Linked DNA regions of Geomonas sp. RF6. The main gene of each other region encodes a partner of the protein of the gene in region 2 in a complex. Links are inferred from orthologs where the notes say so. Each region holds a gene or a part of one and is shown on either strand. Other genes may lie near its edges. The genes, in order: LPW11_RS04740 and pnp.

What was found.
Region 1: the proteins of pnp (region 2) and LPW11_RS04740 are in contact, whole or in part, in a cryo-EM structure (PDB 9QH0), measured with the Escherichia coli proteins. The link is inferred for Geomonas sp. RF6 from one-to-one orthologs.

Annotation. Positions count from the first base shown.
Region 1 is NZ_CP087999.1:1,124,816-1,135,822, reverse strand. Bases 4,079-7,478 are described here. They hold LPW11_RS04740 (Rne/Rng family ribonuclease), read left to right. Parts: upstream 4,079-4,419; coding sequence 4,420-7,278; downstream 7,279-7,478. Other genes in these bases: LPW11_RS04735 (hypothetical protein), read left to right, coding at 7,397-7,478. Outside these bases: LPW11_RS04770 (hypothetical protein), read right to left, coding at 1-11; LPW11_RS04765 (YajD family HNH nuclease), read right to left, coding at 45-380; LPW11_RS04760 (spinster family MFS transporter), read left to right, coding at 547-1,791; tsaA (tRNA (N6-threonylcarbamoyladenosine(37)-N6)-methyltransferase TrmO), read right to left, coding at 1,798-2,259; LPW11_RS04750 (HAD family hydrolase), read right to left, coding at 2,261-2,941; LPW11_RS04745 (exodeoxyribonuclease III), read left to right, coding at 3,105-3,935; more of LPW11_RS04735, read left to right, coding at 7,479-8,215; fluoride efflux transporter CrcB, read left to right, coding at 8,242-8,616; LPW11_RS04725 (2-oxoglutarate dehydrogenase E1 component), read left to right, coding at 8,766-11,007. UniProt on the Escherichia coli protein: Endoribonuclease that plays a central role in RNA processing and decay. Required for the maturation of 5S and 16S rRNAs and the majority of tRNAs. Also involved in the degradation of most mRNAs.
Region 2 is NZ_CP087999.1:300,432-311,021, forward strand. The notes cover bases 5,814-8,796. They hold pnp (polyribonucleotide nucleotidyltransferase), read right to left. Parts: upstream 8,359-8,796; coding sequence 6,268-8,358; downstream 5,814-6,267. Other genes in these bases: LPW11_RS01330 (M16 family metallopeptidase), read right to left, coding at 5,814-6,214; rpsO (30S ribosomal protein S15), read right to left, coding at 8,544-8,796. Also shown: LPW11_RS01295 (hypothetical protein), read left to right, coding at 1-9; LPW11_RS01300 (CerR family C-terminal domain-containing protein), read left to right, coding at 6-668; LPW11_RS01305 (DHA2 family efflux MFS transporter permease subunit), read left to right, coding at 661-2,193; LPW11_RS01310 (hypothetical protein), read right to left, coding at 2,213-2,566; LPW11_RS01315 (L-threonylcarbamoyladenylate synthase), read right to left, coding at 2,585-3,193; LPW11_RS01320 (aminopeptidase), read right to left, coding at 3,196-4,299; dut (dUTP diphosphatase), read right to left, coding at 4,507-4,956; more of LPW11_RS01330, read right to left, coding at 4,958-5,813; more of rpsO, read right to left, coding at 8,797-8,810; tRNA pseudouridine(55) synthase TruB, read right to left, coding at 8,931-9,809; LPW11_RS01350 (DHH family phosphoesterase), read right to left, coding at 9,812-10,590. UniProt on the Escherichia coli protein: Involved in mRNA degradation. Catalyzes the phosphorolysis of single-stranded polyribonucleotides processively in the 3'- to 5'-direction. Also involved, along with RNase II, in tRNA processing.

The DNA.
Region 1 (11,007 bases), 820 kb from region 2 along the record:
AGTTCTTTCATGGTCTTCTCCCCTTGGACACCGCCCCGGCCGGTTCACTTCTTCTCTTCGCCCGCCAGATAATCCGCCAGGATGGTGCGGCTGTGCTCGTCGTCGTGGCAGTACACGCAGAGGTTCTCCCAGTTGCTGCCGTCGGGAGGGTTGTAGTTGTGGTTGCCGTCCTTGTGGTGCACCGTCAAAAGGTGCAGGTTGGAGAGCTCGAATTCCCTGCCGCACTTGGCGCAGATCCAGCCGTGGATCTTCAGCGAGCGCTCCCGGTAGTTCTCCGGGCGCGTCTCCTGCGTCCTGATGCGCCGGACTATCGCATCGACCTCTTCCGCGCTCTTCGGCGGGACTGTCCTTGGTCCGCGGGAGCGGAATGCTGCTGCCATCGGTGTTCTCCCTTCGATTTGAGTGTACTCTGAAGATGTGAAGCAAAGGCGATAGTAGGTAAAGCTAATGTTTCATGGTATAAGAAGACGCCAGCCGATGCACCTCTTTTTCATGAGCGCACTTTCCGCCAGCGGTTGCAGATCGCAGAAGGCTCCCGGAGAACCGATGACCCTCCCTGAAAAATCACTCTCGTACAGCCGGTACGCGCTCGCGCTCCTCATGGCGGTGAACCTCCTGAACTACGTGGACCGGCAGGTTCTCTATGCTGTCTTTCCCCTTATAAAGGCGGATCTGGCACTCTCCGATACGGCGCTTGGTTTTCTCGGGAGCTCCTTCATGATCTGCTATCTCCTCTCCGCCCCCTTTCTCGGCTTTCTCGGGGACCGCTGGAGCAGGCGGGGGCTCGCCTCCGCCGGGCTGACTGTGTGGAGCCTCGCGACCGCCCTTGCCGGTGTCGCACCGGGGTACCGCACCCTCCTTGCCGCGAGGACGGTCGTGGGGATCGGGGAGGCGAGCTTTGGAACGGTCTCGCCAGGTCTCATCGCCGACTTCTTCCCGAAGGAGCGACGAGGCCGCGTCCTTTCCTGGTTTTATCTCGCCATCCCGGTCGGGAGCGCCCTCGGCTACCTTCTCGGCGGCGTCCTCGGTCACCGCTTCGGGTGGCACGCGGCATTCCTGATGGTCGGTGTGCCGGGGCTTCTTCTCGCCATCCCTGTGGCGCTCCTGCGGGAGCCTCCGAGGGGTGGGGACGAGGTCGGCTCCTCTATGGAGAAACGTCGTGGGTACGGCGCCTTTTTCTCCAACCGCTCCTTTGTCTGCAATACGCTGGCGATGGCGGCGATGACCTTTGCCATGGGTGGGCTCGCCCAGTGGCTGCCGTCCTTTCTGAACCGGGTGCACCACGTCGACGTGGAGAAGGGGAACTTTCTCTTTGGCCTCGTCACCGTTCTCGCCGGCATACTCGGCACCGCCGCCGGTGGGTGGCTCGGGGACCGCTGGCAAAAGAGGACCCGCAAGGGGTATCTCTTCATTTCCGGCTGGGGCTTCCTCATCGGCACCCCGATAACCGCCTGCTCCATCATGGCCGACTCCCTTGCCGGCTGCCTCGCCGCCGCCTTCCTGGCGGAGTTCTTCCTCTTTCTGAACACCGGGCCGCTCAACACGGTCATCGTGAATGTGACGAAACCTTCGGTGCGCGCCATGGCCTTCGCGGTCAATATCTTCTTCATCCACGCCCTCGGCGACGCCGTCTCTCCCACGATCCTTGGATGGCTCTCGGACCACTGGGGGCTGCGCGGCGCGTTGCTGGTCACCCCGGCGGCGGTGGCACTGGCGGGGATCTTCTGCTTCGTCTGCAGCCGTTACGTGGAGGCGGACATGGCCCGCGCCGAAGGTGAGCCTGCGCCGTGAGACGATCTACTCCCTTCCTGCCGGCTTCGGGCGGGGGGGCTTCTCGCTCAGCCACCCTTCCGAGGCGTCGTCGATCTTGTCGAAACGCGGCATGTACGGCTTGATGTCGAGGAGGGGGGTGCCGTCCAGCACGTCGATCCCCGCGACTTCCACCACGTTATTTTCCCTCTTGAGTACCTGGACGATGGACATGCCGATGCCGTTTGGCCTGCACGGGTGCCTCGTGGCGAAGACGCCATGCGGCAGGTCGTCCAGAAAGGGGGGGCGGAACATCTTCACCTCGCCGGAACGGTCGAAGTGGTACAGGAGGTAGACGTGTGAAAAAAGCTCCACGTCCCGCAGCCCGGAGGCGTACGGCTCGAAAACCTCCACTTTTCCCACCGCCCCCAGTGCGTACATCGGCTGCATGGGGCACTCTTCCTTTGTCTGAAACGGCGTGTGGATGACGCCGATCGGCTCGAACTCCATCTCACTCTCCTTCCGGTACTGTTCCGTTGAGCCTGCGCAGGAGGGCGGCCGCTTCCCTCACTCCTGCGCCGTTTTCATCCGCGACGAGCTGCGCCTTGTCCTGGACGACCTGCAGGGCGTTGCCGGTGGCGACCGCGTACCCGCACCGGGAGAGGAAGTCGAGGTCGTTTTCCGCGTCGCCGACCCCCATCGTCTCCTGCCACTCCACTCCCAGTTCGCTGAGGGCAGCATCGAGCCCCGTCCCCTTGTGCACCCCTCGCGGCAGGATCATCACCGCGTTCTTGTTATAGATCACGGAGAGATCCAGTCCGAGCTCTGCGAGCGCTTCCGCCGTCTCCCGCTCGAAAGGGCGCGTGGTCGCAACTATAACGATTCCAGTGGCGAAGTCGACACCGCGCTCCCGCAGGCGCGTGCAAAATATCGCCGGAGGGGGGGCGGCCAGCGCCTGCTGGCTCCCGGACTGCGGCCGGCAGAGGACTGCCCCGTTTTCCGCGACGATGAGGTCGAAAAGCTCTGTCTGCGGAAAGACGCTGCGTAGATCCTCCATCTCCCGCCCGGTGACCAGAACGAGCTTTACCCCGTCGTCCCGCAGCGTCGCAAGAGCCGCGACCGTCTCCTCCGCGACCTTCCCGCGGCGCGCCAGAGTCCCGTCGTAGTCGGTGGCAAACGCCCTGAACCTCATCCGTTAGTCCCCCATCTCCTTCACGCTTAACAGTGTCCCAGTTTCCGGCGCAGGTGCAACTCTCTGAAATACCGTCTCCCTCACGGAAAAGTGTTGGTGTGGGCTCCAGGAACGGTTACCTTTGATTATTGAAGAGGCAGTCAGCAGGGCACGAGGCAAGGCCATGAAACTTCTTTCCTGGAATGTGAACGGGCTGAGGGCCCGGATGGAATCACAGGTCCTTCCCCTCCTGCAGGAGGAGAAGCCGGACCTACTTCTCCTTCAGGAGACAAAGGCGGAAGAGCATCAGGTGCCCGCCCTTTTCCTTTCCGAGCTGGGGTACCGCTCCTGGTGGCACCCGGCACTGCGCCCGGGGTACAGCGGGGTCGCCACCTTCTCCCGCATCGCGCCTGTGTCGGTGGAATGCGGCATAGGAGTCCCCGACATAGACTGCGAAGGGAGGGTTCTCACGCTGAACTTTGCAAACGGGATTGCGGTCGTCAACGCCTACTTCCCGAACAGCCAGCGTGGACTATTGCGTCTCGACCACAAGATCTACTTTCTGGACAAGATTCTCCGCTATCTCCAGAAAAAGAGGGAAGAGGGGTACTCGGTCGTCATCGGAGGGGACTTCAACATCGCCCACCGCGAGATCGACCTCAGAAACCCCCGCCAGAACATGGAGAATGCAGGCTTCCTCCCGGAGGAGAGGTCGTGGATCGACAGGTTCATTGCCGCAGGCTTTGTGGACACCTTCAGGATCTTTTGCCCCGACGGCGGGCACTACACCTGGTGGAGCTATCGCCCCGGGGTGCGCCAGAGAAACATCGGGTGGCGGATCGATTACTTCTTCGTGGACGCCTCCCTCGCCGGCAAGGTCTCTGCCGCAGGGATCCTCTCCCATATCGCCGGATCCGATCACTGCCCCGTCTCGCTGGAAGTCGCGCCACCGCGCGCAGAACTGTCCTCCGTACCGTCTGAAGACCCTCCGGTAGCGAGTCCTGATGAGGATTGACCGCCATCGTGCGGTTTGTTACTGTGAAGGCAGGGCAGGCTTCCTTTTTTAGTTTCTTTTTCCTGGACGGAGGAAGATTGACTGAAAATCGGAGATCTGCCTTTTCTTTTTGCTGCCTTTCACGGGGAAACGGCAGTCTCAGCGGAAAGGGAGCGAACGATCCGTCTGAAAACGCCTTCGGTATAGGAGGCGGTTAACCAAAATAGATCTATTTCCGAACGTGTCGGTACTGTCGGTTGCGCACCGTTCTGTATGGTGGTATCTCGTTTGCTGCAGCAAATGCTTTTTTGTGTGATATGACAGAGAAACTCTGCTATAATCCCACAGTTTTAATGAGCTATTGGCCCCTGCCGGACGGCGGGGATCTATATAAAGAAGTGGATCGGCCCTCATCGGGGGCTCTGATATGTAATGGGCTTTCCTGCATACCTGCGTGCAGCGGTGCGTGCGGACCAGCCCCAACAAAAGGAAATCAAAGGACTTTATGCCGAAAAAAATGTTAATCAATGCGCTTCACGCTGAAGAAGCGCGCGTGGCGATCGTCGAGGATGGCCGCCTCGTGGATCTTGACGTGGAGATTGCCGGGAACGAGCAAATCCGCGGCAACATCTACAAGGGGGTCGTGGTCCGTGTAGAGCCGGGTCTGCAGGCAGCCTTCGTGGACGTGGGGCTCAAGAAGCTCGGCTTTTTGCAGATGGGTGAATTGCACCCGGAAAACTGGAAATGGCGCGACGACGTGCCGGAGGAGCAAAGGCACAAGCGTCCCCGCATCCAGGAGGTGCTGAGAAGGGGGCAGGAAATCATAGTGCAGGTGGAAAAGGGGGAGCGGGACAACAAAGGCTCCGCACTCACCACCTACATCTCCCTCCCCGGACGCTACATGGTGCTGATGCCCGGCAGCGATTCCTCGGGGATCTCCCGCAAGGTGGAGAGCGAGTCGGAAAGAAAGAAGCTCAAAGAGATGATCGCCGGGATGAACATACCGGAAGGGTACGGCTACATCATCAGGACGGAAGCGGTGGGGCGCACCGTCGACGAGCTCCAGAAGGACCTCAACTCCCTCATCGCCCTGTACCAGGGGGTGCGCGAGCAGGGGAGCGGGATGAAGGGGGCGGGACTCATCTACCAGGAGTCGTCCCTCATCGTGAGGACGATCCGCGACTACTTCAGCGCCGACATCGACGAGGTCCTCGTCGACAGCAAGGACGTCTTCAAGGACGTGCGCGACTGCCTGAAGGAGATCGACCCCCAGTTTGAAAAGCTCGTGAAGATGCACCAGGAGAAGCGCCCGATCTTTTCGCGCTACCAGCTGGAAGAGCAGATCGATCTCATCTACGAGAAGAAGGTACCTCTCAAGTCCGGCGGCTCCATATTCATCGAACCGACCGAGGCGCTCGTCTCCATCGACGTCAACTCCGGGAAGTCGACCGGCGAGAAAGGGGTCGAGGACACCGCGTTCAAGACGAACCTCGAAGCCGCCGAAGAGGCTGCGAGGCAGCTGCGGCTGCGCGACCTTGGCGGGCTCATCGTCATCGACTTCATCGACATGCGTGACCGCAAGCACAACGCGGAGGTGGAGAGGACGCTAAAGACGGCGCTGAAGGCGGACAAGGCGCGCGTGAACGTGGCCCGCATTTCGGAGTTCGGTCTCCTGGAGATGTCGCGGCAGCGCATCAGGCAGACGCTCCACCAGGCGAGCACGCTGGAGTGCCCGCACTGCGACGGGCGCGGAAAGGTGAAATCGGTCGAGGCGATGGCACTCTCCTTCCTGCGCAAGGTCCATGCGGCCGCCGCGAAGGGGGTCATTGCCGACGTCATCGGTAGTCTCCCGCTGGAGGTGGCCTACTACCTCCTGAACCGGAAACGCCGCGAGCTCTCCCAGATCGAGAACGACTACGACATCCAGGTGACGGTGAAGGGAAAGCCTTCCTTCCTCCTGAACCAGATGGAGCTCGAACTGGTGAGGCGCGAAAAGGTCCTCCTGGAGGAAGCTCCTGCAGAGAAGGTCGCCCTGCGCGCAGGGAAAGAGGAAGTGCCGCAGGAAGGGGAACGGAAGAAGAAGAAAAGAGGGAAGGGGAAAGGCGCCGCAGAAGAGGTGCACCCCGCCGTTGTGGAACTTCCTGTGGCAGCAGCCGAAATGGCTGCGACCGAGGCAGCGGGCGAGCCTGCGGCTGCGCTTGAGCCGGCAGTCGCCGCGGAAGGGGAGACCGAAGAGCCGAAGAAGAAGCGCAGACGGCGGCGCAAACGCGGCAAGGGTGGGGGCGCTGAAGGAGCTGCCGCCGAGGCTGCTGTCGCCGAGGACGCCGGCGCCCCTGCCGAAGGGGAAGCCGCGGAAGGAGCAGAGGGCGCTCCCGAAGTTCTCGAAGGAGCACCGGCCGCCGCGGAAGAGACCCCGGAGGGTGCCGCAGCGGCGGAAGTGACCGGCGAGGAAGGGAAGAAGAAACGTCGTCGCAAGAGACGTCGTGGCGGGAAGCACCCGCAGGAAGGGGCTCAGGCTGAGGCCGCCGCCGAGGCTGATGTGGCGGGTGAAGGGGAGCCGCATGCGGAGCCCGAGGAAGAGATCGCTGTGCCTCTCCCCGCGGAGCCCGTCGCCGCAGGCGCCGAGAAGCCGAAGAGAAGCCGCGGGCGCAGGAAGAAGGCGGCTGCCGGTGCTGCCGGCGAGGGTGCCGTCGAGGCCCTCCTCGAAGGAGCAGGGGAAGAGGAAATAACCGTTGCTGCTGTCATGGTGGAGCCGATAGAGGTCGTCGTCCCCTTCGAGATCATCCAGCCGGCAGAGGTTGTTTTGCCGGTGGAGATCGTGCAACCGCTGGAGGAGGCGCTCGCGGATGTCGAGCTGCAGGAAGGAGAGGCAGACGCCGAGGTGCTGGAAGGGGAGTCCGCTGCTGAGAGTGAAGAGGCTGCGGAGGAGGAACCTCTGGAGGCGCAGCAGCCGGTCGAGGTGGAACACCCCGCCGCAGAGGAACAGCCACCGGCGCAGCCGGCCGAGGGTGAGCAGCCGGCTCTTCCGGAAGCTTCGGCTTCCGCTGCGGAGAAGCCGGCGAAGCCCCGCAGGAGCCGAAGCCGCAAGCCGAAAGGTGAAAAGCCCGCAGCGGAAGGCGCCGAGCCCGCCGCATCCGCCGAACCGACGGTGGCCCCGGTGGCAGCACCGCTGGCCGGAGGGGACGCGGTGCCGCAGCCGCAGCCGGAGGGGAATGAGCCGGCACGCAAGAAAAGAGCTCCGCGCAAGAAAGGACCGGCCCAGGCGGCACCGGAAACGGCAAGCGCGCCAGCCGAGGCACCCGCCGAGAAGCCGAAGAAGCCGAGGGCTCCTCGGAAGAAGAAAGAACAGGGGCCGGCACAATAGCTTTACCCCTTCGCCTCACCCGCACGCCGTGCGGGTGGGGTACCCGGCGGGGCATCAACCAGCAGGAATGATCTTTTACGGCGGCTTCGGCACGTCACGGTTCTAAGGCTTTCTTTCAATGAAACTAATCGCAACGCTTCTCTTCTCGCTCTTTCTCGCCGCCCCCGCTTTTGCTGCTTCACCGGACCGGGTCATGAACTGGTCCGTCTACGGCTTCGTCGATTCGTACAACTGGCGGGAGTACCGGGGGGGGGAGAGGCTCCTGAAGGAAAGCGGCCCCATGCTCGGCGTCGGCTCCGACCTTCTCCTCAACCTGCTCGACGAGGGAAACCTGGTTGTAAAGGCAAAGGCGGAGATGTTCGGTTCGGTAGTGGACTACACGGGGCAGACCCAGGAAAGTTCATTCTCCCCCACGCGAAGCAAGCGCCCGGTGAACACGGACGTCGACTACATCGGCTCCCGGCTCGAGGGTGACGTAGGGTGGCGCTTCCCCCTCCAGAGCGTTTCGGTGGAGCCGTTCGGCGGTTTCGGGGTTCGCTGGTGGCTGAGGGACCTCAATGATTCCACCGCGTACGACAGCACCGGCACCCCCTTTCTCGCTTCCGGGTACACCGAGTCGTGGACCAGCGTCTATGCGACTGCCGGAGTGCGAGGGACGCACAAAAGCGGCAAGAACCTGCAGTTTTTCCTCGAAGGGGGAGTGCGCTACCCCTTTTACGTTTCCAACGAGGTCGACGTTTCAAGCGTAGGCACGATCACCCTGCGCCCCGAGGGTCAGCTTTCGGGGATCGGGGAAGCGGGCGTCACCTACAAGCATCTGCGCATCTCCGCGCATTACGAAGGGTTCTACGTCGACGAGTCTCCGGTCGTCTCGGGGTACCTGCAGCCGAAGTCGAGCTCCGATGTGTACGGGGTGAGATTCGGGTGGGCCTTCTGAGGAGCCGGTAAGGGAAGGACGTCTCCATGCAACAGGTCCTGTGCATAGCCGCACTCGGCGCCATCGGGTGCCTCTCACGCTATTTCCTCTCAGGCTGGGTCTACAAGATCTGCGGCAACGCCTTCCCTTACGGCACCCTCGTCGTCAACATCGTCGGAGCGTTCCTCATAGGGCTCATCATGGAGTTCTCCATGCGCAGCGCCCTCGTGCCCCCCGTCCTGCGCGTAGCTGTCACAGTCGGTTTCCTGGGCGGGCTTACCACATTCTCCACCTTCAGCCTCGAAAGCTTCCGCCTCCTCGAGGAGGGGCAGTTCGTGGTGGCCTTCTTCAACATGCTCCTCAGCGTCGTTGCCTGCCTCGCCTGCACCTGGCTCGGAGTGGCGACAGCCCGCTCTCTCTAGCACACCTTTCCTCTCTTTCTCCCCGCCATTTCCCTCTCCGCACGCACCTCAAAAGAAGGGGCGAATCCGCGCGAAGCCAGAAGGGACGTGCCTTGAAAGCTCAATGTCGTCTGCTATAGTTCCTACGGTTCAATAACAAGGAGTAGACGATGGGGATGCTGGATAACGTAAGCCCAGCCTGGATCGAGCACCAGTACAGGCTCTGGAAGAGCGCGCCGGACTCCGTTCCCGAGGACTGGCGCCTTTTTTTCGCCGGCTTCGAGTTCGGCGCCGTCACGCCCGCTCCGGAAGGGGCGCCGCTGACCCGTGACGACGCGCTGAAGCATTCCGCCGTCCAGTCCCTCATCTACCGCTACCGCGACATCGGCCATCTGCTCGCCTGCACCGATCCCCTCTCGCCGTGCATTCTGGAGCACCCCCTCCTTTCCCTCTCCGCATTCGGGCTGGACAACGAGGACGTGGAAAAGACCTTCCACACCCGCCGGTTCTTCAAGCAGAGCGCCACGCTGAAGGAGATAGTGCAGGTGCTGCGCACGACCTACTGCGGCTCTATCGGGGTGGAGTTCATGCACATCCAGGATCCTGACGAGCGCCAGTGGCTCATCGACCGGATGGAGCCGGTGGGGAACCGGTCGGTATTCACGCCGGAGCAGCGGCTGAGGATTCTCAACAAGCTGAAGCAGGCCGCGATCTTCGAGCGGACGATCCACAAAAGATATCCCGGCCAGACCCGCTTCTCCCTGGAAGGGGGGGACGTCCTCATACCGATGCTGGACCACCTGGTCTACTCCTGCACCACGCTGGGGATCACCGACATGGTCGTGGGGATGGCGCACCGCGGGCGTCTGAACGTCCTTGCCAACGTCTTCAACATGCACTACGAGACGATTTTCGCCCAGTTCGTGGACAACCGCGAGTTTGGGATCGTCGGCGAGGGGGACGTGAAGTACCACATAGGGTACGCCACCGAACTCACCCTGCCGGGGGAGAAGAAGATTCACCTCACCCTCGCCTCAAACCCGAGCCACCTTGAGGCGATAAACCCCGTCGTGGAGGGGAAGTGCCGCGCGAGGCAGGAGCGCCTCGGCGAGAGCGGGGGAAAGAGAGTGCTCCCTCTCCTTATCCACGGCGATGCAGCGTTCGCGGGGCAGGGGGTGGTGGCGGAGACGCTGAACCTTTCTGAGCTTGCGGGATACACCACGGGCGGGACGCTCCACATCGTCCTCAACAACCAGATCGGTTTCACCACCCTCCCCGCCGACGCGAGGTCGAGCATCTATGCAACGGACGTGGCACGGATGGTGCGGGCGCCGGTCTTCCACGTCTACGGAGACGACCCGGAGGCGGTCCTGCACGCAGCGGAACTCGCCCTCGCCTACCGCGACCGCTACGGGAAGGATGTGGTGGTGGAGGTGATCTGCTACCGCAGGCACGGGCACAACGAGGGGGACGAGCCGTATTTCACCCAGCCGGTCATGTACGAGCAGATAAAGGCGCGCCCGCCGCTGCACGCCATCTACGAGGCGGAGCTGCTGGAGGAGGGGTACGACGAGGAAGACCTGAAGGGGATGGAATCGGAGATCAACGAGTGCATCTCCCTTTCGGTGGAGAAGGCTTCGGGGGCGGCCGACGAGCGGCCAAGCTGGAAGCGGGACCGGCTGGTCTATCCGAAGACGCCGGCCGCAAGCTCGGTGCCGAGGGAGACTCTGAGCCGGATCGCGCAGAGCCTCAGCACGATCCCGGAACGGTTTTCCCCTCATCCGAAGGTCGCGGCGCTCCTGCAGAAACGCTTGGAGGTCGTGGAGCGAGGGGAGGGGCTGGACTGGGGGACGGCGGAATCTTTAGCCTTTGGCACCCTCCTTGGCGAGGGGATCTCCATCCGCCTCTCCGGGCAGGACGTGCGGCGCGGCACCTTCAGCCACAGGCACGCCACCATCTTCGACCAGAAGAGCGGGGTGGCATTCAACAGGTTCGAAAGGGTGGCAGCGCAGGGGGCCGCCTTCCGCGCCTACGACAGCGCGCTCGCCGAGTTCGCGGTCTTGGGGTTCGAGTACGGTTACTCGCTGGAATCTCCCGAGGGACTCACGATCTGGGAAGCGCAGTATGGAGACTTCGCCAACGGCGCGCAGGTGGTCATCGACCAGTTCATCGCCAGCGGAGAGGCAAAGTGGGAGCAGCCGAGCAACCTGGTCCTGATGCTGCCGCACGGCTACGAAGGGCAGGGGGCGGAGCATTCCAGCGCCCGCATCGAGCGTTTCCTCTCCCTCTCCGCAAGCGACAACGTCCAGCTCGTGACTCCGACGACACCTGCGCAGCTCTTCCACGTACTGCGCAAGCAGATGAAGCAGTCCTTCCTGAAGCCGCTCGTGCTCTTCACCCCGAAGAGCCTCC
Region 2 (10,590 bases):
ATGAAATGAGAGGGGCAGTCGATACTGAGATCGCAGCAACCCGCACCCGCATTCTCGACGCAGCCGCCGTCGTCTTTGCGGAGTCCGGCTTTGCCGCGGCAACGATCCGCACCATCTGCAGCCGCGCGAAGGTCAACGTGGCCGCCATCAACTATCACTTCGGCAGCAAGGAGGAGTTGTACCGCGAGGTGCTGCGCTACGCCCGGCGGCGAGTTCACGAGAAGTATCCGGTCCGGTACGGTCTCGCTCCCGACGCCTCGCCGCGCGACCGGCTGTACGCCTACGTGCGCTCTTTCCTTTTGCGCACCTGTACCGACGAGATGAGCCTGTGCTGGGGGACGCTCCTCATGCGCGAGATGGTGGAGCCGACGAGCGCGCTCGACATGATCGTGGAGGAAGGGATTCGCTCCCTCTTCGGCGAGCTTGTGGAGATAGTCGGGCTTCTGCTCGGCGGTGACGCGGACCCGGAACTTGTGGTCTCCAGCGCGCGGAGCGTCATGAGCCAGTGTCTCTTCTATCTCTTCAGCAGGTCTGTGATAAGCAGGATGTCCGCCGGTACCGGATCGGAGCCGACCGACCTGCAGAAAATAGCGGAGCACATCGTCACATTCTCCTGTCACGCATTCCACGGGCTCGCCTCCGGAAAAGGAGCAGCCGGCAATGACTGACTCCTCCCGCCAGGTCAACAAGTGGCTCATCACCCTCACCGTCATGATCCCCGCTTTCATGGAGATCGTCGACACCTCCATCGCGAACGTGGCGCTCCCCCACATGCAGGGGAGCCTCAACGCAGGGACGGAGGAGATAACCTGGGTCCTTACCTCCTACCTCATCAGCAACGCCATCGTGATGCCGATGACCGGGTGGCTGGCGCGGGTCTTCGGCAGGAAGCACTTCCTCATGGCCTGCATCGTCACCTTTACGGTCGCCTCCCTCTTGTGCGGCGCAGCTCCGAACCTCGGCTGCATGGTCTTCTTCCGCATCCTCCAGGGCGCCGCGGGGGGAGCGCTCATACCGATGAGCCAGGCGATCATGATGGAGTCGTTCCCGCCAAACGAGGGGGGAATGGCGATGGCGATCTTCGGGATCGGCGCCATGTTCGGCCCCGTCGTCGGCCCGACCCTCGGCGGCTGGATCACCGACAACATCACCTGGCGCTGGATCTTTTACGTGAACATCCCGGTGGGGATCGTGGCGATAATCATGGTGAACGCCTTCGTCTTCGACCCTCCCTACCTGAAAAAGCAGCGGTCGCAGATCGACTACTGGGGCCTCGCCCTCCTCACCCTGGGGATCGGCGCTCTGCAGATCGTGCTGGACAAGGGACAGCAGGAGGACTGGTTCAGTTCCTCCTTCATCACCTCCTGTTCCATCGTTGCTGCCGTCTCCCTCATCATGCTGGTGTACGCCGAGCTGCAGCACCCGCACCCGGTGGTGAACCTCAGGCTCTTCAAGGACGGCGCGTTTGCCTCGGGGAACTGCATCATGTTCATGGTGGGCTTTTGCCTCTACGGCTCCGTGGTCATGCTCCCCCTCTTCCTGCAGACCCTCATGGGGTACTCCGCAACGATGGCGGGGCTCGTCATGGCGCCGGGCGGTTGCGCTTCCGTTATCGTGATGCCGATGGTAGGGGCGTATCTGAAAAGGGGGGACGGCAGGAAGATCGTCCTTTGCGGGCTCCTGCTGGGGGCCTGGTCCCTGTATCTCATGCGCGGCTTCACGCTGCAGGCCTCGTTTGCCGACTTCATGTGGCCGCGTGTACTCCTTGGTGCCGCGCTCGGCATGATATTCCCCCCCCTCGCCCGCATGACGCTCGCGAACATCCCGCGGGTGGAGATGGGGAATGCCACCGGGATCTACAACCTCTTGCGCAACATAGGGGGTAGCGTCGGGATTGCGGTCTCCGCGACGCTCCTGACCCGCCTGTCGCAGTTCAACCAGGCAAACCTTTCGGCGCAGGTGAACCCGTACAACCCGCTGCTGCAGTCGAAGCTCGCCGCCCTGCAGCAGGCTGCCATGTCGCGCGGTGCGGATCTGGCGACGGCGCGGAAGGTGGCGCAGGAGATCATATACAGGCTGGTGCGGAGGGAAGCCGCCATGCTCTCCTACAGCTATATTTTCTGGATCATCGGGATGTCGTTTCTGGCGATCATCCCGCTCCTCTTTTTCCTGAGGAAGCCGCGGGAAACGTAGCCGGAAGGAGGAACGCGCCCTATATGGTGATGCTTTCGCCGGGGTTGGGGTCGGTGGTGAGAGCGCCTGTGAAGGAAAGGTAGGAAAGAAAGCAGAAAAAAGCGATGGAGGCGACGAGCAGCAGCACAACCGGCAGGAGGCGCACGCTGCGGTCGTTCACGTTGCGACGCAGAAGCCCTGCGGTAGTCACCAGTACTCCGGTGGCGCCGCTGGCCGCTCCGAGGGCGAATCCGTAGAAGGTAAGCCCGGCGCTGCGGCCGCCGGAAAGGAAGAAAAGGGTGGAAAGCTGGTGGTGAAAAAAGGTCGCCAGCGTCACGGAGATGATGCCCGCCACCATGAGGACGAGCCCCTTGCGCACGGTCCGCCTACACACGCTGCGCCTCCTCGCGTCCTACTCGCACCAGCTCACGTCCCCCACGCCCTTTCTGAGGACGACAGGGGTGTCGCCGATGAGGCTCACGACGGAGCTGACATCGGCGGAGAGATCGCCGCCGTCGATGACGATGTCGATCAATTTTCCCATCTGTTGCTCCACCTGCCAGGGGTCGCCGATCGGATCCTCCCCTGAGAGGTTCGCACTGGTGGTAACGATCGGATGACCGAGCTCCTTTACGATGGAGAGGCAGATTTCGTTGTCGGGGATGCGGATGCCGACGGTCCTCTGCTTGGTGAGGAGAAGGGCGGGGACGAGGGTGGTCGCGTCCAGCACGAAGGTGTACGGGCCGGGCAGGAGCCGCTTAAGCACCTTGTAGGCGTAGTTGCTGACCTTGGCGTAGCGGGTGATATCGGAGAGGTCGGCGCAGATGAAGGAAAAGGGCTTCTTCCTGTCGCGCTGCTTTATCAGGTAGATCCGCTCCAGCCCCTTCTTGTTGAAGATGCTGCAGCCGATCCCGTAGGTTGTATCCGTCGGATAGGCGACGACACCACCTTTCTTCAGGTTCTCTACCACCTTGTGGATCAGTCTCGGTTGCGGATTGTGGGAATTGATCTCGAGGAACATGACTAGTCACCGGGATTGAGCGCCACAAGCGCCTCATGCACGAAGAGCCCGTCTTTCTGGATCAGCACGTCGTCAAACCACAGCTCGCCGTCTCCGGTGAGGACCTTCACCATGTCCCAGTGAACCGCGGAGGTGTTGCCGTTGCTGCACTCATCGTAGCACTGGCCGGGGGTAAAGTGAATGGAGCCGAAGATCTTCTCGTCAAAGAGTATGTTGCGCATCGGCGTGCGGATCTTCGGGTTGACCCCGATGGCGAATTCCCCGACGTAGCGGGCACCTTCGTCGGTGTCGAGGATCTTGTTCAGCGCCTCATCCATCCCCGGCGCGGTCGCCTTCACGATGCGCCCCTTCTCGAACTCGAGGCGGATGTTGTTGAACTCCTTCCCCTGGTAGATCGTCGGGCAGTTGTAGGTGATGTACCCTTCCACCGAGTCCTTCACCGGCGCGGAATACACCTCGCCGTCCGGGATGTTGAGGCGCCCGTCGCACTTGATGCCGGGGAGCCCCTTCATGCTGAAGGAGAGGTCGGTGTCGCTCGACTTGATGCGCACACGATCCGCCTGGTCCATGAGCCCCTTCAGGAGGTCCTGCTTCTCCGATTCCTTTTCCCAGTCGATGCAGCAGGCGGAAAAGAGGTAGTCCTCGTACTCGTCGAGGCTCATGCGCGCCTCCTGCGCGGAGGAGTGGGTCGGATAGCGGGTGATGACCCAGCGGGTGTGCTTAACACGCTGGTCTACGATGGGGCGGGTGGTCTTCGACCAGGCGATCATGTTCTCCTGCTTCGCCTGGGCCATGACCATGGAGTTGTCTGCAGCGCTGAGACCGATGTACACGGTGACCTGCTTCATGAAATCGAGCTTGTGCTGCGGGAAGTAGGAGACCTGCTCAGGGGAGGCGCCGTTTATGAAGTAGCGGTTGATGTCGGGGACGCTGAATTCGTACTCCACGTACTTCGCCCCCTTGGCGATGCAGAGCGCGTAGATCTCCTTCACCAGCGGCATCGCCTCGAATCCTGCTGCGGAAATAAGGACGACGTCCCCCGGGACGACCCCGGTGGAGTAGTTTACCAGGACCTCTGCAAGCTCTCTGACGCGTGGATCTTTCATCTTTCCCCCTTCCCTGGAACTGCGGCTGTATGGAATGTGGAACTATGTACGTTGGTGGAGTCGGCGGGAAACCATCTTCCGGCGTCCCCTCCCTTTCAAGGGGAGGGACAGGGTGGGGATGGGGTCTCTGCCGCGGTCCGGCGCTGCCGGGAACGCCTTCGGCTTATCCCGGCCTACATGGACATGCGGACATGCGGGGAAGTCGTGCTACCTCCCGGTATGGCCGAAGCCGCCCTCCCCCCGGGTGCTCTCGCCGAGTTCCTCCACCTCGTAGAACTCCGCCCTTTCGAAGCGGGAAAAGACCATCTGGGCGATCCGCTCGCCGCTTCGCACGGTGAAGGTGTCACTCCCGTGGTTTATCATGATGACGCAGATCTCGCCGCGGTAGTCGGCGTCGATGGTGCCGGGCGAGTTCACCAGCGCGATCCCGTGCTTCAGAGCGAGCCCGCTGCGGGGCCTCACCTGCGCCTCGTACCCTTCAGGAATCTCCAGCGCGATCCCCGTCGGCACCAGGGCGCGCGCTCCCGGCTCCAGCTCCAGGTCGCCTTCGAGCTCGGCGTACAGATCGACGCCGGCCGCATGCGCAGTCATGTAGGAAGGGAGAGGATTACGGTCGCCCGGCCGCACCCTCTTGATCTTCACAGAGATGCCGCTCATGTCAAATGAGGACTGCTTCGGGTTGGATCGTCGAGGAGCCGACACGCCCGAGCATGATGAGGGAGAGGGTGGAGTTGTCGACGATGTCGGCACTGAGAGCAAGGATCGATTCCGCGGTCACGCGGTCGAAACCTTCCATGATCTGGGAGAGGGGCTGGGGCGCCCCGAAATAGATCTCGTTCTTGGCGAGGCGGGACATCCTGTTGTCGCTCGACTCGAGGGAGAGGAGGAGGTTCCCCTTCAGCTGTTCCCGGGCGGCGTTCAGCTGCGAGTCGGAGACCGGCTCGTTCTTGAAGCGGCGCAGCTCGCGCAGGGTGATCTCCATCAGCTCGTCGACCTTTTCCGGTGAGAGACCGGCGTACACGACGAGGGAGCCGGCATCGGCGTGGGAGGCGATGTACGAATAGACGGAGTAGGCGAGCCCGCTTTTTTCCCGCACCTCCTGGAAGAGGCGGGAGCTCATGCTGCCACCGAGGATGGCGTTCATGATGAAGGCGTCGAAGCGACCCGGCTCGCTCTGGGTCACCCCCTTCAGACCGAGGCAGACGTGGACCTGCTCCAGGTCCTTCTCCACGAGCTCCACCTTCCGCTCGTACACCGGGAGCGCGGACGGCTTCCGGCCGTGCCCGCCCGGGACGGAGAGGAGCTGCTCGGCGACCATGGAGACGAGCTCTTCGTGCTCCACGTTCCCCGCGGCGCAGACGATGATGTCCTCGCCGCGGTACATCTTTTCCTTGTACTCCAGTATCGCCTCGCGCGAGAGCCCGGACACGCTCTCCACGTCGCCGAGGATCGACATTCCCAGCGGGTGCCCCTCCCAGAACTGCTGGTGGAAGAGGTCGTGGATCAGGTCGTCGGGGGTGTCCTCCATCATGCTGATTTCCTGCAGCACGACGCGGCGCTCCTTCTCTATCTCCTCCGCATCGAAGGTGGAATTGAGGAAGATGTCGGTCAAAAGATCTACGGCGCGGGGGAGGAACTTGTCGAGGATTTTGGCGTAGTAGCAGACATATTCCCGGCTGGTGAAGGCGTTGAGCACTCCACCAACCGAGTCTATTTCGCGGGCAATGTCGAGGGAGGAGCGGCGCTCGGTCCCCTTGAAGAGGAGGTGCTCGATAAAGTGCGCCACGCCGTTCACGGAGCGGTCTTCGTGGCGGGATCCGTTCGCCACCCATATCCCGATGGAGACGGAGCTGGCGTACGGTATCCGCTCGGTGATGACGCGGATACCGTTATCGAGGATTGACTTGTTGACCATGCTGTTGAGTATACCCTACGGGCTGTACGACCGCTAGCTGCGGGGATTGAGGGTTACTCGGTAAAGGTTGCGCCGAGCGCTTCCTTGCGGGAAAGCTTGATTTTCCCCTGCTTGTCGATGCCGATGCACTTCACCAGCACCTTGTCCCCTTCGCGCAGCACGTCGGTGACGTTCTTCACGCGCTCGGTGTCGAGCTCGGAGACGTGGACGAGGCCGTCGGTACCGGGGAAGATTTCCACGAAGGCGCCGAATTCCATGACCTTCTTCACGGTCCCCATGTACAGCTTCCCTTCCTCTGCCTCGGCGGTGAGGTTCCTGATCATCTTGATGGCGAGGTCGCACGCTTCCTTGTTGGTGGAGGCGATATTGATCTTGCCGGTATCGTCGATGTCGATGGAAACGCCGGTCGCTTCGGTGACGCTCCTGATGTTCTTGCCGCCGCTGCCGATGACGTCGCGGATCTTGTCGGTCTTGACCCAGATCGTGGTGATGCGCGGCGCGAACGGGGAGAGCTCCTGGCGCGGGCCGGTGAGTGCTTTCGCCATCTCGCCGAGGATGTGCAGCCTCCCTTCCTTCGCCTGGTTCAGTGCCGCCTGCATGATCTCGCGGGTGACGCCGCCGATCTTTATGTCCATCTGGAGAGCGGTAACCCCTGCGGAGGTACCGGCGACCTTGAAGTCCATGTCGCCCAGGTGGTCCTCGTCGCCGAGGATGTCGGAGAGGATGGCGAAGGAGTCACCCTGCTTGATGAGACCCATGGCGATACCGGCGACCGGTGCCTTGATGGGGATGCCGGCGTCCATCATGGAGAGTGCGCCGCCGCACACGGTCGCCATTGAGGAGGAGCCGTTCGACTCCAGGATGTCGGAGACGATCCTGATGGTGTAGGGGAAGTCGTCGTGCTTCGGGAGGACCTTCTGCAGCGCGCGCTCGGCGAGCATGCCGTGGCCGATCTCGCGGCGCCCCGGGGCGAGGCGGAAGCTCGTCTCACCTACCGAGTACGGCGGGAAGTTGTAGTGCAGCATGAAGCGCTTCCTCGTGTCGCCGTAGAGGGAGTCGATGCGCTGCTCGTCGACGGAGGTACCGAGCGTCGCCGCCACGAGGGACTGCGTCTCGCCGCGGGTGAAGAGCGCGGAGCCGTGGGCGCGCGGCAGGAGCCCGCACACGCTGGAGATGTTCCTGATCGTCTTCGTGTCGCGCCCGTCGATCCTCTCGCCGTCGACGATGATGTGCTCGCGGACCAGGTCGTATTCCATGTCCTCGATGAAGGTGGCGATCTCTTTCTCGCTCCCCTCGAACTCGGCAGAGAGGGCGGCGACCGTCTCGTCGCGGATGGCGTCGATGGCGTTGTGGCGCTCGACCTTCGTCTTGATGCGCACCGCTTCCTTCATCCCGGCGTAGGCGAGGGCCTTCACCCTCTCCTGCAGCTCGGCGTTCACCGCCGGCGGCGGTACTTCGCGCTTCACGGCGCCGACTTTCGCGGCGAGCTCTTCCTGGGCGGCGAGGATCGGCTGGATCGCAGCGTGGCCGAAGAAGATAGCCTCCAGCATGTCGCTCTCGGAGACCTCGTTCGCCTCACCTTCCACCATGATGACGGCGTCTTTGGAGGCGGCGACCACGATTTCCATGTCGCTCTTTTCCATCTCCTCGGCGGTGGGGTTGGCGATGAAGTTGCCGTCCACGCGCCCGACCTTCACGCCGGCGATCGGCCCGGCAAAGGGGACGTCGGAGACCATGAGGGCGGCGGAGGCGCCGACCATGGCGAGGATCCCCGGATCGTGGTCCTTGTCGGCGGAGACGACGGTCGCCATGATCTGTGTGTCGTTCAGGAAGTTCTCGGGGAAGAGAGGACGGATCGGACGGTCGATGAGACGGCTGGTGAGGGTTTCGTTGTCGGAGGGGCGCCCTTCGCGCTTGAAGAAGGAGCCGGGAATCCTCCCGCCGGCGTACGCCTTCTCCTGGTAGTTGACGGTCAGGGGGAAGAAGCCCTGCCCTTCCTTTGCGGTCTTCGTGGCGACTGCGGTGACGAGCACCATGGTGTCGCCGCTCTTGATCATGACGGCGCCGCTTGCCTGCTTCGCCATCCTGCCTGTTTCAATAGTGATTGTCTTGCCGCTGCACTCTACTGTGACGGTGTGTTCCATACTCTTTGGCCTCCTGGCACTAACCTACGGTTGGTGTTGGGGCCGCCGAGAAAAGAGCACTGCGTCGAGGGTGCGACACGCAGGGCTTTTTTATCCACGCCCCCAACAAAAGAAAAGGGCCGAAGCCCTCTTGTGAGAAAAAAGCGGAAAGGCAATATACCCTATAAGAGGTATACTGCCTTCTCTTACCTTCTTATGCCGAGCTTCTCGATGATGGCTCTGTACCTTTCAACATCTTTCTTCTTCAGATAGTCGAGAAGACCCCTTCTCTGGCCGACTATCTTCAGGAGACCGCGACGGCTATGATGATCCTTCTTGTGCACCTTGAAGTGCTCAGTCAGATATGTGATCCGCTCTGAAAGAATGGCGATCTGCACTTCCGGCGACCCTGTGTCAGTGTCGTGAAGCTTGTGAGCAGAGATAATTTCCTGTTTCTTTTCGGTTACCAACATTTAGCTACACCTCCTTCCGCTTCTATTTTAGTTATGACTGCCCGCAGCCTTTTCGGGCCACGGAAAAGTTCTATAATCCACGTCTTTTAGCACAAATCCCAGCGGGTGTAAAGAAGATTACTAGTTGAACACCCGGGCGAGCCGAAGCCCCTTCCGGGGATCGTGCTGGGCCACCGCCGCAAGGCGCTCGCCGCTGCAAAGCCGCACCATCTCCCCCGGTGCGAGCTCCGGTGCGGGGGACTCCAAATCTCCCGCGGCGGGGACGACGCCGTTTGCCACCTTGCGCGCACCCCCCTCGTTCAGCGCCACTTCCTTCAGGTGCGAGAGCGCCCGCTCCACAGGGACGAGAACCGGTGCCCCTCCCGTCTTCAGCGTCTCGGCGCTCAGCGCATCCTCCTCCGCAAAGAGCCCGCTCCTCAGGCGGCGCAGCTCCACGAGGTGGGCGCCGCAGCCGAGGGCCTCGCCGATGTCGTGGGCAAGGGTGCGCACGTAGGTGCCGCGCGAGCAGCTCACGGTAAAGGATGCCTCCGGTAGAGCGATCCAGTCGAAGGTGATGGAGTGGATCTCCACCGGGCGCTCCTCCCGCTCCACCTCCTCGCCGCGGCGCGCGAGCTTGTACAGGGGAACTCCGTCCCGCTTCAGCGCCGAGAACATGGGGGGAAGCTGCATTATCTTCCCGAGGAAGGCGCGCGCCACACGCTCCAGTTCTTCAGGGGTCACCCCCTCCCACTCCCGCTCCCGCAGGACCTTCCCGGTGCGGTCCTGGGTATCGGTGCAGACCCCGAGCTTAAGCTGCGCCCGGTACACCTTCACCGACTCGTCCAGAAACTGGATCGCCTTCGTGCCGTCCCCTATGGCGACCGGGAGTACCCCGGTGGCGAAAGGGTCGAGGGTCCCTGTGTGCCCCACCTTCTTTATGCCGGTGACGCGGCGCACGAGGGAAACCATGTCGTGCGAGGTCGCCCCCTGGGGCTTGTCTACTACCAGAAATCCGTCCATGCTCAAAGTTTCTGTTCCAGCCGTTCGAAGACCGCACCCTTCACCTCGGCAAGGGTCCCCGCCACCGTGCATCCGGCGGCGTTGTGGTGCCCCCCTCCCCCAAAGAGCGCGGAGAGCTCCGCCACGTTTACCTTCCCCTTCGACCTGAAGCCGACCTTGAAGACCCCGTCCTTCACCTCGCGGAAAAAGAGCGCCACCTCCACACCCTTTATCTGCCGGGCGTAGTTGATAAAACCGTCGGTGAGCTCGGCGCTCCCCCCGGTCCTGCGGTACATCTCCAGCGTGACGGTAATGGAGGCGTAGCGCCCGGAAGGGGATACGGTGAGATCGGAGAGGGCGAGCGCCAGGAGGTCCTGCCGGGCCTTCGGGTAGCTCTCAAAGAGAGGCTCCGTAACGGTCCACGGCTGTACCCCGAGACCTACCATCGCACCCGCGATGGCGAACGCCTCCGGGTTGGAGTTCGAGTAGTGGAAGCTGCCGGTGTCGGAGATGACCGCTGTGTAGATGCAAAGGGCGGTCGGATAATCGGGGGTGAGTCCGGAGCCGCTGATGACCCGGTAGATGAGGGCGCCGGTGGCGCAGGCCTCGGGGTCGATCAGGTTGATGGCGCCGAAATTTTCGCAGCTTAAGTGGTGGTCTATGTTTATGAAGCTCCCGATCGTGCCGCAGGCGGCGATTTCCTTCCCGGCGCGGCGGAACTCGCCGACGTCGAGGACGAAGCAGACGTCGTACTGCCGCTCCGGTACGTGCCGCAGCACCTGCTCCGACATCGGGAGAAACT